One region of the Mesorhizobium sp. WSM4906 genome, then DNA from elsewhere that is predicted to be linked to it. Evidence: riboswitches for the same ligand, from Rfam matches in the RefSeq annotation. Region 1 holds a riboswitch; the other holds the start of a gene.
The links. Region 1 has a riboswitch for cobalamin ahead of bluB (5,6-dimethylbenzimidazole synthase). Riboswitches for the same ligand answer to the same signal wherever they lie in the genome.
Positions count from the first base shown of each region.

Region 2: another riboswitch for cobalamin. It lies ahead of QAZ22_RS17185 (CbtB domain-containing protein); the one in region 1 lies ahead of bluB (5,6-dimethylbenzimidazole synthase).

Region 1 is NZ_CP121355.1:5,898,927-5,903,494, forward strand. Features, by position in the region: gene QAZ22_RS28645 (pirin family protein) at 1-827, opposite strand, end outside; gene QAZ22_RS28650 (DUF2277 domain-containing protein) at 837-1,103, opposite strand; gene QAZ22_RS28655 (exodeoxyribonuclease VII small subunit) at 1,146-1,397, opposite strand; gene QAZ22_RS28660 (histone deacetylase family protein) at 1,401-2,327, opposite strand; cobalamin riboswitch at 2,443-2,622, shown strand; partial or broken gene bluB (5,6-dimethylbenzimidazole synthase) at 2,736-3,248, shown strand; gene QAZ22_RS28670 (hypothetical protein) at 3,428-4,408, opposite strand.
Region 2 is NZ_CP121355.1:3,615,247-3,619,814, reverse strand. Features, by position in the region: gene cbiB (adenosylcobinamide-phosphate synthase CbiB) at 1-737, shown strand, start outside; gene cobO (cob(I)yrinic acid a,c-diamide adenosyltransferase) at 734-1,378, opposite strand; gene cobU (bifunctional adenosylcobinamide kinase/adenosylcobinamide-phosphate guanylyltransferase) at 1,380-1,901, opposite strand; gene QAZ22_RS17190 (CbtA family protein) at 1,894-2,691, opposite strand; gene QAZ22_RS17185 (CbtB domain-containing protein) at 2,707-2,886, opposite strand; cobalamin riboswitch at 2,923-3,121, opposite strand; gene QAZ22_RS17180 (gamma-glutamylcyclotransferase) at 3,250-3,936, opposite strand; gene QAZ22_RS17175 (aromatic ring-hydroxylating dioxygenase subunit alpha) at 4,070-4,568, shown strand, end outside.

The sequences.
Region 1 (4,568 bases):
TCCTTCGAGGACGAAACGAAGTTCCACCATATATAACGCTTGGAGCCCAGCGACGCTCCGCCGAACAGCATGAAATGCGCGCCGCGCTCCGACGTAACGACGATCTCCTCGCCCGGTTTGAACACCAGAAGCCGCTCGGCCGGGAAGCGGTCGCCGGCAATCGAAACCTCGCCCTCCAGCGTGTAGATGGCGCGCTCCTCGGCATCGGCCGGGATCTTCACGCTGGCGCCCGCCGCGAGCCGCAGATCGGCGTAGAGCGTTTCCGAGGCGGTCGTGACCGGCGAGCGCAGGCCGGAAAATTCACCGATGACGACGCGGCCGCTGACGCCCTCGGCGTCGATCTCGGGCAGGCGGATCACCGACGTGTTGGCGAACACCGGGGCGATTTCTTCCTGGTCGTCCGGCAGCGCAAGCCAGGTCTGCAGGCCGGAGATCGACATCGGCGCGCCGCGCAGCTCCTCCGGCGTGCGTTCCGAATGGACGATGCCGCGGCCGGCGGTCATCAGGTTCACGTCGCCTGGCGCGATCACCATCTCGGTGCCGAGCGAATCGCGATGCCTGATCTTGCCGTCGAACAGATAAGTGACGGTGGAGAGCCCGATATGCGGATGCGGACGCACGTCGATCGCGTGGCCGGCGCGCAGGATGGCCGGACCCATGCGGTCGAAGAAGATGAACGGACCGACCAGCCTGCGTTTCGCGGTCGGCAAGGCGCGGCGAACCTCGAAGCCGCCAATGTCCTTGGCGTTGGGGATGACCATCAATTCGATCTGGTCGCAGGAGAAGGCATCGCCGGCCTCAGGATCGTTACCCGGGAAGAAGCTCATGTCACGACCTCAGGCGAAGCGGAGCGCGGACCTGGCTTTCGCCTTGGCGGCCTCTTCCTCGCGATTGCGCGGATGCTGGGTGGTTTCGAGGCTGTCGAGCAGCTCGCGCGCGGCGGCCGCGATCGCCTCGACGGCGTGGTGGAAGGCATGCTCGTTGCGCTTGGACGGCTTGGTCGAGCCACTCAGCTTGCGCACGAACTGCAAGGCCGCGTCATGGACCTCGTCGTCGGTCGCCGGCGGATCGAAATTGAACAGGGTCTTGATGTTTCGGCACATGCTTGGACTCCTTGCCTGTTTCTCTCCCCCGCCGCTTCCGTTCTATTCGGCGTCGAGCGGCTCCGTTCCCACCGGCTTGCCGTCGCGCGACAGCCTGATCTTCTCGACCTTATCCTCGGCGGCCTTGAGCAGCCGGTCGCAGTGGGCCTTCAGCGCCTCGCCGCGTTCGTATATCCTGATCGACTGGTCGAGCGGGACATCGCCGCGCTCCAGATCATCGACGATCTTCTCCAGCGCGTCGAGCGCCTGTTCGAAGCTCATCGCCTTGACGTCTTCATTAGCTTCATCAGCCATAATTCATCCCTTCATCAGCCGCCCGACATGGGCGGCGACCGAAAATGCCAGTCCTTGCAGATCGTAGCCGCCCTCCAGCAGGCTGACGAGCCGGTTGCCGCTGTGGCGCCCGGCGCGATCCATCAGTTGGCCGGTTGCCCAGTCGAAATCATCCTCGGTCAGGTTGATCTCGGCCAGCGGATCGCGATGGTGCGCATCGAACCCGGCGGAAATGATGATCAGGTCCGGCTTGAACGCATCGATCGACGGCAGCACGCGCGACAGGAAGGCGTCGCGGAACGTGTCGCTGCCGGTGCTCGGCGCAAGCGGCGCGTTGACGATGTTGCCGGCGCCGGTTTCGCTTTTGGCACCGCTGCCAGGATAAAGCGGCATCTGGTGCGTCGAGCAATAGAGCACCGACGGATCGTCCCAGAAAATGTCCTGTGTGCCGTTGCCGTGATGGACGTCCCAATCGACGATGGCGACGCGCTCGGCCTGATGCTTCTTCTGCGCATGACGAGCGGCGATCGCCGCGGTGTTGAACAGGCAAAAACCCATCGCGGTGGTCTTTTCGGCGTGATGGCCGGGCGGGCGCGCGGCAACGAAGACATTGGCGGCGCGGCCCTCGAAGACATCGTCTATCGCCGCATTGGCGGCGCCGATCGCCGTCACCGCGGCCTGCCAGCTTTTCGGACTGGCGCTGGTGTCGGCGTCGATCGAGACGATACCGCTCGCAGGAATGGCCGCGCGGATGCGGGCAACAAAATCCTCCGGATGCGCGTAGAGGATCGTCGCCTCGTCGCCTTCCGGCGCCTTGACACGGTCGAGGGCCGAAAAAGCCTCGTCGTCCAGCACGCGTTCGATGGCGCGCAAACGGTCCGGCCGCTCGGGATGGCCGGGCGGCGTGAGGTGTTCCAGAAATACCGGATGGGTGTAGAGACGGGTAGCCATGGCCCCTAATCTAGGCACCTGTCGCCCGGATAGCTATGTTCCAGCACCGAATGATTGGGGAAAATCGCGCCGTGCCGTGTCGCTGGCGGCATTGGCGCGGCTTCCGCTTCACGATAAGGTCCCATCGCTGCCTGGTGCCCGCGGACGCGGGAGAATCGGGAACACGGTTGAATTCCGTGGCGTGCCCAACGCTGTGAGGGGGACCGCGCCGGCAAAAGCCACTGTCCTGGACGGGAAGGCGCCGGATGCGGGTCGATCCCGAGCCAGAAGACCGGCCCGGCAGACATGGTCGTCCGCATGGTCAGGCGGAAGACTGCTTTCGCAAGGGGACAAGCGATGCAGGCACGAACGGCCGCCACGAGCGGCGACGACTTTGACCAATTGGCGCGCGACGCCGTCTACCGGGCGATGTTCACAAGACGGGACGTGCGCAGCCATTTTGTTTCGGACGATCTCGACGATCGCGTGCTTGCGCGGCTGCTGACAGCCGCCCATCACGCGCCATCGGTCGGCTACATGCAGCCGTGGAACTTCATCGTCATCCGCGATGCGGCAAGGCGACGACAGGTGCGCGACCTGTTTCTGGCCGCGCGCGAGCAGGAACTGCCGGCGATCGAGGCGGAGCGGCAGGCGCTCTACCGCAAACTGAAGCTCGAGGGCATCTGCGAAAGCGCGCTAAACCTGTGCATCACCTGCGACCGACAGCGCTCGAAGAATTCGCCGCTCGGGCGCTGGCACAATCCGGAGATGGACCTCTACAGCACCGTCTGCGCGGTACAGAATTTCTGGCTGGCGGCGCGCGCCGAAGGCGTCGGCGTCGGTTGGGTGAGCATCATCGAAACCGAGGCGCTGAAGCGGCTCTTGTCGATCCCCGAGCATGTCACGCCGATCGCCTATCTCTGCGTCGGCCGCGTCTCGGCATTCGCGCCGAAGCCGGACCTCGAAGCGCATGGCTGGGGCAAGCGCCTGCCGCTGCCCGAGCTGGTGATGAGCGAAACCTTTTGCGGTGCCGGCGAGGCACAGCTCAAGTCGGCGATCGCCCGCCTTGGTTCGGGGGACGAGCGAAGCCGTGATCAGTCTGCCGTCGTGGAGGCTGCCATTCAAGCAGCCCGGGGCGAATCCCAGCGCGAGCCGCCGAAGGAGCCGAGCGCCTTGTCGCGAAGCTCCCTGAATTTCGACGAGGCCTCGGCCAGCCGCCCATCCCAGTCAGGATTCGGAACCTGGCCCTCGATGGTGTCGAAATAGACCTGCATCAGCGAAGCGATGGCGAAGGGTTCGATGAAGGCAGCCTTGAAAGCCCAGGCGAAGACGATGGCGAGCACGAAGGCCCAGCCGGCAAGCTGCCCCGGTATCACCCAGAGGATGGCGGCTGCCGGGGCCAGCATCAGCAGGAAGATGACGAAGGACACACCCCACATGATCACCGCCAGCCAGACGGCGTTCTTGACCATATGCTTGCCGTTCTGCGCGTAGAGCACGACGCCTTGCCTGGCGGTCTCGAACGGCGAGTTCGAATTGATGCGGATGTTATAGCCGAGGATGATCTCGTCGACATAGGTCAGCGACAGGCGGATGACCGTGTTGATGAAGCTGACGATGCCGCTCAAGCCGGGAATGGGCAGGAACGCCGCGATGCCGCCGATCAGGCCGGTGATGGCGCGGATGGCCCCCTTCACCAGCTGGTCGACGACGAAAAGAATGTTGGCCTCGGCGAAACGCTGGGTCACCACTTCCTTCGCATAGGCGATCTGGCCCTGGCCGTCGGGAACGTCGTGGCCATCGATCAGATGGACCATGACGGCGATGTGGCCGGCCTTGAGAACGTAGAGGATATATTCGCGGATCCAGTAGACGGCGATCGAGACGACGCCGAAGCCGACCACGCCGCCCCATAAGGCAAACGACATCGGTCCGTCCGGATCGGTGGAGATATGGCCTACGCCGTAGCCGACGCTGGCGCCGGTGCCGGTCGCCACGATGTAGGCCACCGTGATGCCGAAATAGACGATCATGCGAAAGACGATGAACGGCCATGTCCGCATCATGATGGACACCGACCGGCCGATGCTGAAGTCCCACATGGCCCCGACTCTCCCGCCCCGCGCATGACCCCGAAAATCGGAACCGATTTTCGGAAAGGATCATGCGCAAACATCAAAAGTGTTACAGCATCCTTTGCGCGTTCAAGGAACGCGCTGCGCTGTAAGAGAATGGCCGGAGAGGATGCGCTCAGGTCTGCGA
Region 2 (4,568 bases), 2.3 Mb from region 1:
CGTCCGGCGTTGTCATTGCAGCCATCATCGGCTCATCGCTGCTGTCACAGAAAAGCCTGGCGGAGCATGTCGAGGATGTCGCCGATGCGCTGGAGACCGGCGGCCTGACGCTTGGCCGTATCGCCGTTTCGCGCATCGTCGGCCGTGATCCCGAAAAGCTCGACAAGGCGGGCGTCGCCCGCGCCGCGATCGAAAGCCTGGCCGAGAATTTTTCCGACGGCATCGTCGCGCCTGCCTTCTGGACCGGTATCGGCGGGCTGGCCGGGGGCGCTGCCTACAAGGCCGCCAACACCGCCGATTCGATGATCGGCCACCGCACGCCGAAATATGAGGCATTCGGCCGCGCCGCGGCGCTCTTCGACGACAGGATCAACCTGCCGGCATCGCGGCTCACCGGCCTGTTGATCGTGCTCGCGGCCTTCCTGGTCAAAGGCGCCGATCCCCGCGAGGCTTGGCTGGTCATGCGCCGCGACGCGAAAAAGCATCGCTCGCCCAACGCTGGCTGGCCGGAAGCCGCCATGGCCGGCGCGCTGGGGCTGTCCCTGGCAGGGCCGCGCAGCTATGGCGGCGAGATCGTCGAGGACGCCTTCATGGGCGAAGGCGGCCGGCGCGAGGCGGAAAGCACCGACATAAGACAGGCGCTGAAGCTCTACCGCGTCGCCGACGGGCTGCTGATCGGCTTGTTCGCGATTCTGTCGGCGATCGTGATCTACCTGACCATTTTGATCGGCGGCTAAAACTCAATTCCCTGCTGCGCCTTCACGCCGGCCGAGAAGTGGTGCTTGGTAAGACCCATTTCGGTGACGAGATCGGCCGCCTCCACAAGCAGCGGTTTGGCATTCCGGCCGGTGACGATGACGTGCAGGCCCTCGCGGCGCGCCTTCAGCGCCGCGACCACCTTCTCGAGATCAAGATAATCGTAGCGCAGGGCGATGTTGAGCTCGTCGAGCACCACGAGGCTGATCGATGGGTCGGCCATCAACTCGAGCGCCTTCGCCCAGGCGGCTTCGGCGGCGGCGATGTCGCGCTTCAGGTCCTGGGTTTCCCAGGTGAAGCCTTCGCCCATCGCGTGCCAGACGACGCGGTCGCCGAAAGCGGCGAAGGCATCCTTTTCGCCCGTATGCCACTTGCCCTTGATGAACTGGACGACGCCGACGCGCTTGCCGTAGCCCAGCATCCTCAGCGCCAGCCCGAAGGCAGCCGTGGTCTTGCCCTTGCCCGGCCCCGTGTTGACGATCAGCAGTCCCTTCTCGATCGTCTTGCCGGCCACCTCGGCATCCTGCACCGCCTTGCGCTTGGCCATCTTGGCGCGATGGCGTTCGGCGTCCCCCTCGTTGATGGTCTTGTCGTCGATGGTCTTGTCGTCGATTTCGGCCATGTTATTTCACCTTGAGCGGCAGCCCCGCCACCATCATCAACACGCTATCGGCGACCGCCGCGACCTGCTGGTTGAGCCGGCCGGCGGCGTCGCGGAACCGGCGCGCCAGCGCGTTGTCCGGCACGATGCCGAGCCCGACTTCGTTCGACACCACGAACCAGGGTCCGCGCGGCCGCGACAGCGCATCGGTCAGCCGCCGGCACTCGGCCTCGATGTCATGGTCGGCCAGCATATGATTGGTCAGCCACAATGTCAGGCAGTCGACGAGCACCGGCTGGTGATCGGGCAAGGCCTCGATCGCGTCGGTGAGATCGAGCGGCGCATCGACGGTGACCCAGCCTTCGCCGCGGCGCGCGCGATGCAGCGCGATGCGCTCGCGCATCTCGTCGTCATAGGCTTGTGCGGTTGCAATGTAGGTCCAGGGCGATGGGTTCGCCGTCGCCAAGGTTTCGGCATGCGCGCTCTTTCCCGCGCGCGCCCCGCCGACGATGAAGGTCAGACGACCCTTGGCGCGATCAGGCAAAGCTGCCGCGCAGGCTGGTCGCCGTGCCGGTGAAGCGGCCGCGCACCACGCCGACAACTGCGCCCAGCACCAGCCAGAAAACCAGATCGGTGAGCGTCACCGCAACGACGAACTGGTGATGTAGACCTTCCGGAATTGCCGTTTCGAAACTTTCCGGCTGCGGCGCACCGACAATGTGCGGCGCCACGATCAGCGCAACACCGAGGATCGCAAGCGGCAACGACTTTCGGAAAGCGATCAAACCGAGCCCGGCGGCCGTCGCGGCCACTGTCGAAATCCACCAGATCTGGCGCGGCAAAAGGTCGGCCGCGGGCATCGCCGGCAGTTCGGGCGGCAGGCCGAGGCCAGGCGCCAGGGTGAAAACCGCGAAACCGGCAAGGCCCCAGAACACGCCCTGGCGCCAGTTGCCGATGCCGCCGGCGAATTCGGAGATCGCGACCAGGATCAGCGCGAAGCCGATGCCGGTGACGATGTTGGCGACCACGTTGAAGGCGAAGCGCTCGAAGCCGTCGGCCGGCGCCCAGCCCTCGTCCTCGGCCGGAGCAGCCGCTTCCGCCGGCACCGGAGTCACGCTGCTCATCGCGTTGTCCGCCGGAGCGGCCGAACTCATTGCGTTGTTGCTTGTGCTGGCGGCGGCGTGATCGTGGTGATGACCGCTGCCGGCCTTTTCATAGACTTCCGCCTTCAGGATCAGCGGCACGGTCGCATAGGCCTGCATGCAGGCGAGCGCTATGCCCGCCACTAGCCCCGCGATCGCCGCGATGAACACGACGTTGCGAAACAGATTCATGATGTCAGGCCTTGCTCAGTGGCAGGGAAAAGCCATCGAATGGCGATAGTCGTGGGCGGCGTTGTGGACCGCATCGATATGCGAGAAGCCGACGAAACCGACGACGAAAATGCCGAGCAGCGCGGCCAAGGCCAGCTGCATGATGCGCGACTGCGAGGAGACGGAGGCGCCGAGGGAGACGGAAGCGGTATTCATGTCTTGTCCTTTCGCCCTCCACCCGAGGGCATCGAAGTCAACTTTCCCGTCGCCGGCAGGTCTCCTGGCTCGCGGATCCGCGCCCTTCCCCACCTTCCCGAGGAAAATCCTCAGTGGTTTATGGAGAGGACTACCGCACACAGTTGCGGGGGCAGCCACGGCTTTGGGCGGAAACTCCACCCTCACCGCATTCCCTCTTGGCTCCAAAAACGGAACCGACGACGCGATCGACTATAGGCAGAATCGTCGCGCCCGGCAAACCAAAATCCGTCACGCCGCAGCGTGATTGCGGCACGGGTTTGGGTTTCTGATCCCACGCATGTCTTTGTCCCGAAACCGGTTCCCTGTTTCGTGAGACATGCTCTAAGAAGCGGCGATCCGCTCGGCAACCAGCTGCTGCAATCGCCACAAATGGCGGTCGTGAATGCCGCGCTGCTCGAGGTTCTTCACCGTATTGTAGAGATAGTCCGCGCCCGAGCCCCAATGGCCGCAGGATGTCGCCAGCCGCTCGACCACCACCTTCTCCTCGATCGGACCGGCATAGGTCGTGCCTTTGCGGTTGATGACAAAGGCCAGCGCCTGGAAGCGTCCGGCGTTGCCCGTCAGGTTGAGGAGCCGAGGATGATAGCTTGTCGGCTTCAGCGTCATCTCGCGCCGGAAAAGCTTGTCCAATGCCTGCCGGCGGTCGTTGCCGTTCAGTCGGAAAGCGACACCTTTGCACTGCCCGCCGCGATCCAGGGCCATCATCAGACCCGGCTGCTCCTTGGTACCGCGCCAGCGCGTCATGTTCATGCAGAAGGAACGGTGCCAGCCGCGCGCCACGGCAACCCGCTCCTCGACATGATCGATCTCGGGCTTCCAGATCAGCGAGCCATAGCCGAACAGCCAGAGTGGCTCGTCAGCGGGGAGTTCAGCCTCCAGGGCGTCCAGCATCGTCTCATAGTCGGCGTTATCAAGGTGCGCGGCATGCGGATCGGGGCCGCTGTCTTCGACGACTCGAAAACAGCGAGCGACCAGCTCCTCGGTGAGCGACATCGTTCTTGTAGGCATATTTGCGATCCCGACCAGCCGGCAAGCGCCAGCGTCGGAAACGACTTTAAGGGCGGTGCCGGGACGCCACAATGCCCGGCAATTGACAACGGCCCGGCCCGGGTGTCGGCTGTCGGCAGCGAAGGAGAAGCCGATGCAGCCGAATCCGAGCGGACGCGATCGCTACTATGGTCTTACCAGCCTCGAGCCGACATTGCCCGCCACGGCGTATCGGGAACCCGATGCCTACCAGCGCGATCTCGAAGCGATCTGGTACCGGAGCTGGCTGATGGTCTGCCGCGAGGCCGATCTCGCGGAACCTCTCGCCTTTCGAACGTCCCGCATCGGCTCGCAGGAAGTCGTCGTGCTGCGCGACGAAACCGGAAGCCTGCGAGCCTTCCACAACACCTGCCGGCATCGCGGCTCGCAGCTTTGCCAGGAAAGCGCTGGGCGGCTGAAGGCCAGGCTTCTCACCTGCCCCTACCACGCCTGGTCCTACTCGCTGCGCGGCGACCTGGTGCGGGTGCCGTCGAAATCGCTGCCCGAAGGCTTCGACAAGGCCGATTTCCCGCTCTACCGGGTGGCGCTGTCGGTCTGGCGCGGCTTCGTCTTCGTCAACCTTGCCGAGGATGCCGGCGGCTCGTCGGAAGCCT